DNA from 4 places in the Mesorhizobium sp. Cs1299R1N3 genome. Region 3 is predicted to be linked to each of the others. Evidence: predicted binding sites of a transcription regulator. Region 3 holds the regulator's gene; each other region holds the start of a gene.
What was found. The regulator PhoB, encoded in region 3, activates phosphate uptake and scavenging genes when phosphate is short. The targets are predictions, from matches to a motif close to TGTCATNNANCTGTCAT.
Positions count from the first base shown of each region.

Region 1 (3,309 bases), on a different contig from region 3:
ACCTTGCGCCGCGAACGGGGTCATCGCATGCGCGGCGTCGCCGATCAGCGCGATGCCGGCTGGCATCGTCCAGGGCTGCTTCCGATCGACTGTATGGAGTGGCCAGGTCAGCCATGGGCCAGCCAATTCCACCAGTCTTGCAAGGCCTGCGGCCGTGCCACGCATGGCGCTGGCGAGGATGCCGGGATCGGTGTGTCCGGACCAGCCCTCGGCAATGCGCTCGCCTTTGGTGAAAGCGACAAGATTGAACGCGTCACCCTTGCTCACGGGATAGGCCACCAAATGAAAGCCGGGGTGCAGGAAGGTGGTGACGCAGTCGGGGGCGCCGATCGCGGCAAAGGCTCGCCCGGCTTCACTGTCCGCGCTTACCGTCGCGCGCCAGGCCAGTTCGCCGGAGAATTGGCTGTTCGCGAGGCCGGCTCCACCGCCTGGGCCGGCAAGCCTCCGCACCGACGACCAGACGCCGTCGGCGCCAACCAACAGGAAACCCGCCGCCTGGACGGGCTTGCCGTCCACCTCGGCGGTCACGGTGACGCCGTGCGTGCCGGCGGCGATGTTGCCGACGCGCGCGCCGGTGGTGAGCTGGATATCGGGCATTTGTGCGACGCGCGCCATCAGGGCGTCTTGCAGATCCGCCCGGTGCGCCACGAGATAGGGCGCGCCCCAGCGTTCCTCGCCGGCGCCGCCAAGCGGTACGCGTGCCAGTTGGCGCAGGCTCGCGGCGTCCTTCAGCACCACGGCTTCCGGCTTGACGGCATTGACAAGAAGCGTGTCGAGGACGCCAAGCCGGCGCAGAATGCGCGTCGCGTTTGGCGAGAGCTGGATGCCCGCGCCGGCCGCTTCGAGGCGCTTGGCCTGTTCGAACACCCTCACGGGGTAGCCGCGTTCGGCGAAGGCGATCGCCGCCGTCAGCCCGGCGATGCCAGCCCCGGCAATCACGACCTGCCGGGACCGCGTCTCGCTCATGATCGGGAGGTCAGGCGGCCTGGTCGATGTAGAGGCAGCCCGCCGGCAGCGTTTCCGGCGCCTTCAGCTTCGGCGAATAGCGGTAGAGGGTCGAGCAGTAGGGGCAGACTTTCTCATTGTCGTCGCCCATGTCAAGAAACACGTGCGGATGATCGAAAGGCGGGTTGGCGCCCGTGCACATGAATTCCTTGACCCCGATGTCGATTGCCGGATGGCCCGCATCGTTCTGGAAATGGGGAATGGAACCGCCTGCCATCGTCGTCTCCTTAACGCAGTCTCTTCTGCATCTGGATCATATCAAACCTCTTTGCAAGTTCGATGAAATCAAACTGTCGCAAAAGCCTGTCAGAGAACTGTCGCAAAAGCCTGCCACAGGATAAGTTAAGCCGGTTAACCGGCCGAGGCGGGCGGAAGAGCAGGAATCATGAACGAACTGAAGCCGGTACAGAGCGAATTCAACAACATCACGGCAGCCAGCCCGGAAGGCAATCCGGACCGTTTCGTCAACCGCGAGTTCTCCTGGTTGCAGTTCAATCGCCGCGTTCTCGAAGAATCGCTGAACACCCATCACCCGCTGCTGGAGCGCGTCCGCTTCCTGTCGATCTCGGCCGCCAATCTCGACGAGTTCTTCATGGTGCGCGTCGCCGGCCTTGCCGGCCAGGTGCGCGAGGGCATCGTGCTGAAGAGCCCGGACGGACGCACCCCAGAGCAGCAGCTCGAACAATTGCTGCGTGAGGTCGAGCGGCTGCAGGAGGACCAGCAGAAGAGCCTTTCGGCACTCACGGTGCTGCTCAACAAGGAAGGCATCGAGAGCATCACCCGTGATGCGCTGACCAAGGACGAGAAGGCTTGGCTGGAAGAGCATTTCCAGGACCAGGTGTTTCCGGTGCTTACGCCGCTGTCGATCGACCCGGCGCATCCGTTCCCGTTCATTCCCAATCTGGGCTTCTCGATGGCGCTGCAGCTTCGCCACCGCAAGAATGGCGAGGAGATGAGCGCGCTGCTGCGCCTGCCGGTGGCGCTGAAGCGCTTTATCCGCCTGCCGGACCGCAAGAGCCATGTCCGCTTCATTCCGCTGGAAGAGGCGGTCGGCCTTTACATCGGAAAGCTGTTCCCAGGCTACGAGGTCAAGGGCTCCGGCACGTTCCGCATCATCCGCGACAGCGACATCGAGGTCGAGGAAGAATCGGAAGACCTGGTGCGGTTGTTCGAAACCGCGCTGAAGCGTCGCCGCCGCGGTTCGGTCATCCGCATCGAATTCGACATGTTGATGCCGGGAGAATTGCGCGATTTCGTCGCCGGCGAGCTTGGTGTCTCGTCCAGCCGCATCAGCGTCCTCACGGGCCCGCTGGCGCTCAGCCAGATATCCGAGATCGTCTCCGTTCCCCGCGATGACCTGAAATTCACACCCTACAATCCGCGCTTTCCCGAGCGCATCCGCGAGCATGGCGGCGACTGTTTTGCCGCCATCCGCGAGAAGGACATCGTCGTCCATCACCCCTACGAGTCGTTCGACGTGGTGGTGCAATTCCTGCGCCAGGCAATGGCTGACCCCGAAGTGGTGGCGATCAAGCAGACGCTCTATCGCACCTCCAATGACAGCCCGATCGTGCGTGCGCTTGTCGACGCGGCCGAGGCCGGCAAGTCGGTGACGGCGCTGGTCGAGCTCAAGGCCCGTTTCGACGAGGAGGCCAACATTCGCTGGGCGCGCGATCTCGAACGCGCCGGCGTGCAGGTCGTGTTCGGTTTCCTCGAACTGAAGACCCACGCCAAGATGTCGCTGGTGGTGCGGCGCGAGGACGGCAAGCTGCGCAACTACGTCCATCTCGGCACCGGCAACTACCATCCGGTGACGGCGCGCATCTACACCGACCTTTCCTTCTTCACCACCGATCCGACGATCGCCCGCGACGTCGCCCAGCTGTTCAATTTCATCACCGGCTATGCTGAGCCGACCGCCGAAATGCGGCTGGCGATCTCGCCGTTCACGCTGAGGAGCCGCATCCTCAAGCACATTTCAGACGAGGTCACCCATGCGTTGGAGGGACGGCCGGCGCGCATCTGGATGAAGATGAACGCGCTCGTCGATCCCATCATCATCGATGCGCTCTACGACGCCAGCCGCGTCGGTGTGGAAATCGACCTTGTCGTGCGCGGCATATGCTGTCTGCGGCCGCAGGTGCCGGGCCTGTCGGAGAACATCAGGGTCAAGTCGATCGTCGGCCGGTTCCTCGAGCACAGCCGCATCTATTGCTTCGGCAACGGCCATGGCCTTCCCTCGGACGAGGCGATTGTCTACATCTCCTCGGCGGACCTGATGCCGCGCAATCTCGACCGCCGCGT
Region 1 is NZ_JAPYKQ010000005.1:343,404-346,712, forward strand. Features, by position in the region: gene O7B34_RS15020 (FAD-dependent monooxygenase) at 1-966, opposite strand, end outside; gene O7B34_RS15025 (zinc-finger domain-containing protein) at 977-1,222, opposite strand; gene O7B34_RS15030 (RNA degradosome polyphosphate kinase) at 1,391-3,309, shown strand, end outside.
Region 1: the regulator PhoB is predicted to act here: its motif matches at 1,310-1,326, upstream of O7B34_RS15030 (RNA degradosome polyphosphate kinase).

Region 2 (3,309 bases), on a different contig from region 3:
GCCGCGCAACCTGAACTATATGTGGACCTTCGGCGGCATCCTGGCGATCATGCTGGTGGCGCAGATCCTGACCGGCATCGTGCTGGCCATGCACTATACGGCCGACACCAATCTCGCCTTCGGTTCGGTCGAGAAGATCATGCGCGACGTGAATTCGGGATGGCTGTTGCGCTACATGCATGCCAACGGCGCCTCGTTCTTCTTCATCGCCGTCTACCTGCACATCTTCCGCGGTCTTTATTACGGCTCCTACAAGGCGCCGCGCGAGCTTCTGTGGATCCTCGGCTGCATCATCTACCTCCTGATGATGGCGACCGGCTTCATGGGCTATGTGCTGCCATGGGGGCAGATGAGCTTCTGGGGCGCCACCGTCATCACCGGCTTCTTCAGCGCCATTCCGCTGGTCGGCGACTGGATCCAGCAGCTGCTGCTCGGCGGCTTCGCCGTCGACAATCCGACGCTGAACCGCTTCTTCGCGCTGCATTACCTGCTGCCGTTCATGATCGCCGGCGTCGTGGTGCTGCACGTCTGGGCGCTGCACGTCGTCGGCCAGTCGAACCCGACCGGCATCGAGGTCAAATCGAAGACCGACACCGTCGCCTTCACCCCCTACGCGACCATCAAGGACGCGTTCGGCATGATCGTGTTCCTGTTCGTCTTCGCCTATTTCGTCTTCTACCTGCCGAACTATCTCGGCCATCCGGACAACTACACGGTCGCCAACCCGCTGAAGACCCCGGCCCATATCGTCCCGGAATGGTACTTCCTGCCGTTCTACGCGATCCTGCGCGCCATCACCTTCAATGTCGGGCCGATCAATTCCAAGCTCGGCGGCGTGCTGTGCATGTTCGGCGCCATCGTCATGCTGTTCCTGGTGCCGTGGCTCGACACGTCCAAGGTGCGCTCGGCGGTCTACCGGCCCTGGTACAAGCTGTTCTTCTGGCTGTTCGTGGCCGATGCCGTCCTGCTGGGCTGGCTGGGCTCGCAGCCGGCGGAAGGCAGCTATGTGTTCATGGCGCAGATGGCGACGCTGTTCTACTTCGCCTTCTTCCTCATCATCCTGCCGGTTCTTGGCCTGATCGAGACACCGCGCAGGCTGCCGAACTCGATCACCGAGGCGGTGCTCGAAAAGAACAAGGGTGGCAGCGGACATCCGGTGGGCGCCACCGCAGCACCTGAGACCAAGGGCTGAGCGGTAGAGAATCTAAGGGGATTTGGCATGAAGAAGATTCTCACCTCGCTGGCGCTGATCGGCCTTGTGGCCGCCGGCACCGGAGTAGCAGGCACTTGGGCGTTCGCGGCCGAAGAAGCCCACAACGCGGCGGCACCGACGCATTTCCCGATCAACGAGCCGAAGGAAATGAGCTGGAGCTTCACCGGCCCGTTAGGCACCTATGACAAGGCGCAGCTGCAGCGCGGCCTGAAGGTCTACAAGGAAGTTTGCTCGGCCTGCCATTCGATGAACCTGGTGGCGTTCCGCACGCTGTCGGACCTCGGCTATAGCGACGCGCAGATCAAGACGCTGTCAGCCGAATACACCGTCCACGACGGCCCCAACGATGCCGGCGACATGTTCGACCGTCCCGGCAAGCCGTCCGATCATTTCCCGGCGCCGTTCGCCAATGAGGAAGCCGCCGCTGCCTCCAATGGCGGCGCGGCGCCGCCGGACATGTCGCTGCTGGCAAAGGCGCGCGGCGTCGAGCGCGGCTTTCCCCAGTTCGTCTTCGACATCTTCACCCAGTATGATGCCGGTGGTCCCGACTACATCCATTCGCTGCTGACCGGCTATGACCAGACGCCCCCGGCCGGAATGGTCATCCCGGAAGGCACGCACTACAACCCGTATTTCATGTCCGCCGTGTCGCTGAAGATGCCCAAGCCGCTCTCCGACGGCCAGGTGACCTATGACGACGGCTCGCCGCAGACCATCGACCAGTATTCCCGCGACGTGGCTGCCTTCCTGACATGGGCGGCCGAGCCGCACATGGAAGACCGCAAGAAGATGGGCTTCCGCGTGCTGGTGTTCCTGCTTCTGTTCGGCGCCCTGGTCTACATGACGAAGCGCAAGGTGTGGGAAGCCGTCGCGCATTGAGCGATGCCGCAGTCTGAAATTCAAGAAAAGGGCGCCGCGAGGCGCCCTTTTCTGCTTTTGGGGTGGATTGCGCCGCCACGTCTCGGCGGTGTCACATAGCCGTCACCACACATCGCGATCCTGCGGCGCTCTCATCAAAGGATCACGCCCATGAAAAGATACGCATCGCTAGCGGCAGGCCTGCTGCTGCTCGTCGTTGGTTCCACGGCCCGCGCCGAAGACGCAAAGCCCTTCATCACCAACAAGGACGTCGACCTGACGATGATCCTGCCGCCGCCGCCAGCAAATGATTCGGCCGAGACCAAGGCCGAGCTTGGCGAGGTGCTGACCATGCAAGTCACGCGCACACCTGAAATGGAAGCCCGCGCCATCGCCGATGCCGAGGAAAACGTCTGGCGTTTCGCCGACGTCATGGGACCGAATTTCAACAAGGACAAGCTGCCGAAATTCAGCGCCTTCTTCGATCGCGTGGTGGAGACCGAAGGCGCCGTCGTCGATCCGGCGAAGGACGTCTGGAAGCGCCCGCGTCCGCACCAGCTCAGTGACCTCGTGAAGCCGGTGGTGAAGCTGTCGAGCTCCGGTTCATGGCCGTCGGGCCATGCGACCGTCGGCACGATGATGGGCATCATCCTGTCTGACATGGTTCCGGAAAGGCGTGCCCAGATCATGGCGCGCGCGGCCGAGTTCGCCCATAACCGTATCGTCGGCGGCATCCACTATCCGTCCGACGTCGAGATGGGAAAGATTTCCGGCAGCGTCATCGCCGCGGTCCTGCTCAACCGCGATGACTTCAAGACCGAGTACGACGTGGCCAGGGCGGAGCTTCGTTCCGATCTCGGCATGTAGGACTGGCCGATTGCCATCTGTTCGAGCGGGGCGCCTTCGGGCGCCCCTTTTCGTGTCGGCCAGGGCCTGCGCCCACGGCAAGGAAATCGCCTGGCGTTGCTGCCAAATCCTTTGCCGGACGCGCTTGTCTCGACCGTCACATCGCGCTAGCCGTTGTCGGTCGCGCCGGGTTACGATCGGCCCCCGCGCCGTTTCGCTTCTGTCAGCTGGATCATCCGGAGCCGCTTCATGAAATCCTCGCTCGAAGACACGCTGCTGGCGTCGATCCGCACCATCCCGGACTATCCCAGGCCCGGCATCCTGTTTCGCGACATCACCACGCTGCTCGGCAATGCACGCGCTTTCCGCCGCGCCATCGACGAGCTGGTGCA
Region 2 is NZ_JAPYKQ010000012.1:110,932-114,240, reverse strand. Features, by position in the region: gene O7B34_RS23245 (cytochrome b) at 1-1,192, shown strand, start outside; gene O7B34_RS23240 (cytochrome c1) at 1,220-2,092, shown strand; gene O7B34_RS23235 (acid phosphatase) at 2,243-2,938, shown strand; gene O7B34_RS23230 (adenine phosphoribosyltransferase) at 3,167-3,309, shown strand, end outside.
Region 2: the regulator PhoB is predicted to act here: its motif matches at 2,182-2,198, upstream of O7B34_RS23235 (acid phosphatase).

Region 3 (3,309 bases):
GCCGGTCACCATCTTCCAGTTCGCTCTCAGCCCCTATGAGGAATGGCAGCAGCTGGCCTGGACCGGCGCACTCATAATCACATTGACGGTTCTCGCGCTCAGCATCTTTGCGCGCAGCCTGACCGGACGCAGAGAGGACAAATGAGCCAGATGTTGTCTCCAGACATGACGATTGCCACCGAGGCAGCCGCCAAGGCGAAGATCGAGGTCAAGAACCTCAATTTCTACTACGGCCAGTCGAAGGCGCTGAAGGACATCACGTTGTCGCTGCCCGAGCGCAGCGTGACGGCCTTCATCGGACCGTCGGGTTGCGGAAAGTCGACGCTGCTGCGCGTCTTCAACCGCATCTACGAACTCTACCCCAAGCAGACCGCCGAGGGCCAGGTGCTGCTCGACGGCCAGAACGTTCTCGACCGCTCGCAGGATCTCAACCTGCTGCGTACCAAGATCGGCATGGTGTTCCAGAAGCCGACGCCGTTCCCGATGTCGATCTATGAGAACATCGCCTTCGGCGTCAGGCTCTATGAGAAGATCAGCAAGGCCGAAATGGACGGCCGTGTCGAGCAGGCGCTGAAGCGCGCCGCATTGTGGACCGAGGTCAAGGACAAGCTGAACGCCAGCGGCCTCAGCCTGTCAGGCGGCCAGCAGCAGCGTCTTTGCATCGCCCGCACCGTGGCGGTGAAGCCGGAGGTCATCCTGCTCGACGAGCCGGCCTCGGCGCTCGATCCGCTGTCGACCGCCAAGATCGAGGAACTGATCGACGAGTTGCAGGCCGACTACACGATCGTCATCGTCACCCACAATATGCAGCAGGCGGCGCGCGTGTCACGCCAGACGGCTTTCATGTATCTGGGCGAACTGGTCGAATTCGACAAGACCGAGAAGATCTTCACGTCGCCTCGCGAGAAGCGCACCCAGGACTACATCACCGGCCGCTTCGGCTGATATCACGCATACGAGGACCAGGATCATGGCCGAACATACAGTCGCAGCCTTCGACGAGGATCTCGGACAGATCAGCAGGCTGATCAGCGACATGGGCGATCTCGCCGGCACGATGGTCGGCGGCGCCACCAAGGCGCTGCTGAATTCCGATAACGCGCTGGCACAGCGCGTCGTCTCCGACGATGCCATCATGGACGCGCGCCAGCGCGAACTCGACGACCGCGCCATCACCCTGATCGCCAAGCGTCAGCCGATGGCCGACGATCTGCGTCACGTCGTCGGCTCGATCCGGATGGCGGGCGATCTCGAGCGCATCGGCGACCTTGCCAAGAACATTGCCAAGCGCGTCGGCTCCGTCGGCCTCTCCGCCACGCCGCGCGACCTGTCGCATTCGATCGACTCCATGGCGCAGCTGGTGCTGATCCAGGTGCAGGGCGTGGTCGAGGAATACGCGGCCGGCGATGCCGCCGCGCTCGCCAAGCTCAGGAATGACGACGAACGCATCGATGTCAAATACACATCGGTGTTCCGCGAACTCCTGACCTACATGATGGAGGATCCGCGCAACATCACGGCTTGCACGCATCTTTTGTTCTGCGCCAAGAATCTCGAACGCATCGGCGACCACGTGACCAACATTGCCGAGAATGCATATTATGTGCTGACCGGCACGCAACTGCCCGCCAACCGTCCGAAGCAGGACGAGACGGCGATGTCGGTGCCGGCGGCTTGACGGCAGGGATGATCAATCGATGATCGCGCCACGCATCATGGTGGTGGAGGACGAGGAGCCGCTCGGCGTGCTCCTCCGCTACAATCTGGAATCGGAAGGCTACCAGGTCGAGGTGGTGACGCGCGGCGACGAAGCCGAGATCCGCCTCCAGGAGAACGTGCCCGACCTCCTGGTGCTCGACTGGATGGTGCCGGCGGTTTCCGGCATCGAACTCTGTCGGCGCCTGCGAATGCGGCCCGAGACCGAGAGGCTGCCGATCATCATGCTGACGGCGCGCGGCGAGGAGAGCGACCGCGTGCGCGGCCTCTCGACCGGTGCCGACGACTATCTGGTCAAGCCGTTCTCGACACCGGAATTCATGGCCCGGGTCAAGGCGCTGCTGCGCCGCGCCAAGCCGGAAGTGCTGTCCAGCGTGCTCAAGGTCGGCGACATCGTGCTCGACCGGGAATCGCACCGGGTCTATCGCAAGAAGAGCGAGATCCGGCTCGGGCCGACCGAGTTCCGCCTGCTCGAATTCATGATGCGTCATCCCGGTCGCGTGTTCTCGCGCAGCCAGCTGCTCGACAATGTCTGGGGCGAGACGATCTATATCGACGAGCGCACCGTGGACGTGCATGTCGGCCGGCTGCGCAAGGCGGTCAACAACGGCCGCATGCCGGACGTGATCCGCACCATTCGCGGCGCGGGCTACGCGATCCGCGAAGACTGAAATCAGGCTACATTCTTGCCCGGAACGCCGGGCCTCGCCAGCACGCCCGGCGCGAAAATCTCCTGGTCGACGAAGGTCAGCGCCCGCATGGCGCAACCTTCGCGGATGAGCGGCAGCTCGTTCGGCTCGGTGTCGAAGGAAATCGATTCCGAATGCTGGCCGCCGGCGGTCTGGGCGATGGCCTCGCGCAAGGCCGGCTCGATTAGGTCGAAGGCGGCGGCGCTGACGCCGACCATGGCGACGGGTGCGGGATCGATCAGAGCGAACAGGCTGCCCAGCCCATAGCCCAGCGCCTCGCCGGCCTTGCGATAGGCTTCGCGCTCCGGTCCGTCTTTCTCCCTTGCCGTCGCGGCGAGTGCCCGCATCTGCGCATCGCTGACATCGGCGACCGGTTCGGCGTCCTCGCCAAGCTGCCTGGCGTTGCGCCAGATGGCGTAGTTGCCGGCATAGGCCTCGACGCAGCCGCGCCGCCCGCAGCGGCAGAGCGCGCCTCCCGGGCGATGGATCATGTGGCCGAACTCGCCTCCCGACGAATGCGTGCCGGTGAAAAGCTCGCCCTTCAGCACCAGGCCCATGCCAATGCCGTGCGAGAGCAGGATGGCGATGAAGTCGTCGCGGTAGCGTTCGGGGTCGCGCCAGCGCAGCGCCACCGCCATCATGTTGCAGTCGTTCTCCATGGTGGCGGGGATGCCGAACTCGGCTTCAAGTATGTCGGCGAAGGGAATATCCGTCTGCGGCGTGATCGGCGACCACAGCATCGCACGCGCCTCGGTGTCGGTGATGCCCTGGATCGCCAGCGCGATGCGGGCAATACTGCGGACGTCGAGATCGGGGTCCTCGAGGCGCCGCCGCACTATTGCCGTGCATTCGCCGATCAGCGCCTCGCGCGATATGGTCAGCGTGTCCAGCCGGCGCTGTTCCT
Region 3 is NZ_JAPYKQ010000007.1:99,957-103,265, forward strand. Features, by position in the region: gene pstA (phosphate ABC transporter permease PstA) at 1-145, shown strand, start outside; gene pstB (phosphate ABC transporter ATP-binding protein PstB) at 142-945, shown strand; gene phoU (phosphate signaling complex protein PhoU) at 971-1,678, shown strand; gene phoB (phosphate regulon transcriptional regulator PhoB) at 1,698-2,387, shown strand; gene O7B34_RS17380 (ROK family protein) at 2,390-3,309, opposite strand, start outside.

Region 4 (3,309 bases), on a different contig from region 3:
GCCGTCCTCGGCGAATTTGGCGACATGCAGCGTGCCGTCGTCGAGCAGGTCCTTGTTGGCCGCGCGGTCGCCGGCGTTGAACATGCCCTTGGTGACGAACTTGTAGACATAGTCGAAGCGCTCATCGTCGCCGAGATAGACGACGACGCGGCCGTCCTTGGCGATGATCGATTCGGCGCCCTCATGCTTGAAACGGCCCATGGCGGTACGCTTGCGCGGTACCGAATTCGGGTCGTTGACATCGACCTCGACGATCCAGCCGAAGCGGTTGGGCTCGTTCGGCTCCTTGGCGAGGTTGAAGCGGTCATAATGCGCGCCCCATTCATAGGCGCCTTCCGGGATGCCGAGGCGCTTGTAGTTGGCGGCTTCCTTGTGGCCTTCCGGCAACTCGCCGGAGAAATAGCCGTGGATGTTCTCCTCGGCCATCACATAGGTGCCCCAGGGCGTGACGCCGCCGGCGCAGTTGTTGATCGTGCCGAAGACTTTCGTTCCGGACGGATCGGCATTGGTCTTGACGCGGTCATGGCCGGCGACCGGGCCGGACAGCGCCATCTCGGTGTTGGAGGTGATGCGGCGGTTGAGCTTGCCGTCACGCACCACCTGCCATTTGCCGCCGTCCTTGCGGATCTCGACGATGGTGCCGCCGTGGGCGGCCATCTCGACATCGACCTGCTCCTTCGAGAGCGGCGCCACCTCGGCCGACTTCTTGCCGTCCTTCTCGACGATCTTGACGATGCCCGGGAACATCAGATGCGGGTTGGTGTATTCGTGGTTGATGACCAGCAGGCCGTGTTCCGCCGAGCCATCGATCGCGATATAGCCGACATAGTCGTTGTTGTAGCCGAACTGCCTGGCCTGGGCTTGCGCCGACTGCCTGGTCGGGTCGAATGCCGGCGAATCGGCAAACAGCGGATCGCCCCAGCGCAACAAGACGTCGGCGTCGTAGCCCGGCGCGACATGGTGCTTGTCGTCGATACCGGCCTCCAGCTCGTCGAATGTGAAGGCGGAGCCTTCCGCGGCGCGAGCATCGTCGGCGGCGATCATCGCCAGCGGGCCGACGGTGGCGGCGATCGCCGAGACGGCAAGCGAACCCTTGAGGAAGCCACGGCGCGAGAACCGCGCGGCGATAATCTCGCCCATCGTGCGGTTTTCGCTGGGATTGTTGGCCGGGCCTTCGTTTTCCTCGAGCAGGCTGGTGCGGAATCGGGCATCGGTGGAGCGATGTTCGGTCATGGGAGCCTCTGGCTTGGATTTGGCTGGATTTTGTTGCCTGTTCGACCGCCTTACAGTCGACTGATCACATTTTCGTGACATCGTAACCGCGCTGCCGCTCCCTTACGATACCGGTTTTCACGCCGGGGCCTGGGACTTTAGTCCAATCTTGCGCCTGCAAAGGTCCTGGGGGACAAACGCAACGGTCGGAGGCCGCTTTCGGTCACCACGTCTTTCGGCGATGTTCGTTGCACTGCAACGTTGGGGTGAGCGCGCCGGCTCAATCGACGGAGATCAGTATGCGCGGATCGATTACGGCCCGTTGTTGTCGCCTGGCTCTGAGATCGGCGGCGCTTCTGGCGCTGACCGTCGCTCCCTATGGAATTGCCTTCCATGGATTCGTGCCTGGAATCGATGCCGCGACCGCACATGCCGACAGGGGTGGTGGCGGTGGCAATGGTGGCGGCGGCAACGGCGGTAATGGCGGCAACGGCGGCGGTAACAGTGGCGGCAACGGGAATAGCGGGAACAGTAACGGGAATAGCGGCGGCGGGAACAACGGAAATGGCAAGGGCCAGCGCGACAAGAGCAGCCATGTCAACGCCACCACCGGCGACGAGGTCGACGTGGACGGCAACAAGATTACAGTTCAGCACCCCGACGGTATGACGGAAAACATCGAGAACGGCCGTTTCAGGATGAAGGATGCGCTCGGCCGCACCATCATCGACCGCCCGGCCACACCGGCCGATGTCAGCCGTCTCAAGGCGCTGTGAATTTCGGCCCTGTGAATTCGGGTTTGTGAATTTCGGCCTTGTGAAGCTGGTCAACAGGCAACGACCAGCCTCACACGTCACCTCCGCCGCCCCCCGGCGGAGGTGACCTCCTTTTGCGGCGTTCCAAATGCCCCGAGGACTTATTCCAGGAAAAACGGTTTTCCCGCGAAAAGCGCGCAGCGCTTTCTCCTGGCGGAAATACGCAGACGCTGAACCGCTCTATGAGCGGTCCGTCTCGCGGTCGCGAAACTCGCGCATCATGAGGGCTGCTTCCGTGCGGTTTCGCACGCTGAGTTTCGACAGCACCCCCGTCATGTGGTGCTTCACGGTCTTCTCCTGCAGTTCCAGGCGCAAGGCAACTTCCTTGTTGCTCAGTCCCTCCGCCACCAACCGCAGGATTTCGGTCTGCCGGCCGGTGAGTTGCCGCAGCCGGTCCGCCACGCCGTTGGCAGGCTGCAGGGACTGCACATCGGAAAGCAGCCGGGCCGACAACATCGGCGAAAGATAGCTTTCGCCAGCCGCCACGTTGCGCAGGATATCGGCAAGCGAGCGCGACCCGACGCCTTTGAGGACATAGCCGCGCACGCCCGCGTTCAGGGCCTTGGTCACATCGCCATTGGCCTCTGAAACGGTCAACAGGACGATCTTCTGGGCGGGATGGTCGGCAAGGATGCTTGTAACCGCGGCGAGGCCGCCGCCCGGCATCGAAATATCGAGCAGCAATATGTCGGGCTGCATGGTCGAGACGATGCGTTCCGCGTCCTGCGCGGTCGCGCCTTCTCCGGCCATCTCGAAGCCTCCGATCTCCGACAGGCTGCGCGTCACGCCTTCGCGGAACAGCGGATGGTCGTCGACAATGGCGATGCGAATGGCGTCCATTATGCTTGCTCCTCGACTGAAAGACGGATCACCAGCTTTGTGCCTTTCGGCCCGGTCAGGGTTTCGAACTGTCCGCCGATGCTTTCAACGCGCTCCCTGAGGCCGGCCAGCCCCAACCCCTCGGCCCGCGCCGGATCGAAGCCCGGCCCGCCATCCGACACTTCAACGAAAAGCCTGCCGTTTTTCATTCCTGCATGCACCGCCTGATCCTTGCCCCGCCCGTGGCGGTAGGCATTGTTCAGCCCCTCCTGCACGAAGCGATAGATGCTGATCTTCTCAGAAGCGCCGGGTTCGGGCAAATGTCCGGGCAGGGTGAGCCTCACCGACGTGCCCGTCCGGTGCTCATGTTCCTCGACGGCCAGCCGCAACACGTCCGCGGCCGCCGCCGTTTCTATCTGCGGCAGCACCAGGCCGGTGCAGATGCCGCGTATTTCGCGCATCG
Region 4 is NZ_JAPYKQ010000006.1:71,611-74,919, forward strand. Features, by position in the region: gene O7B34_RS15495 (PhoX family protein) at 1-1,233, opposite strand, end outside; gene O7B34_RS15500 (hypothetical protein) at 1,512-1,988, shown strand; gene O7B34_RS15505 (response regulator transcription factor) at 2,208-2,870, opposite strand; gene O7B34_RS15510 (sensor histidine kinase) at 2,867-3,309, opposite strand, start outside.
Region 4: the regulator PhoB is predicted to act here: its motif matches at 1,297-1,313, upstream of O7B34_RS15495 (PhoX family protein).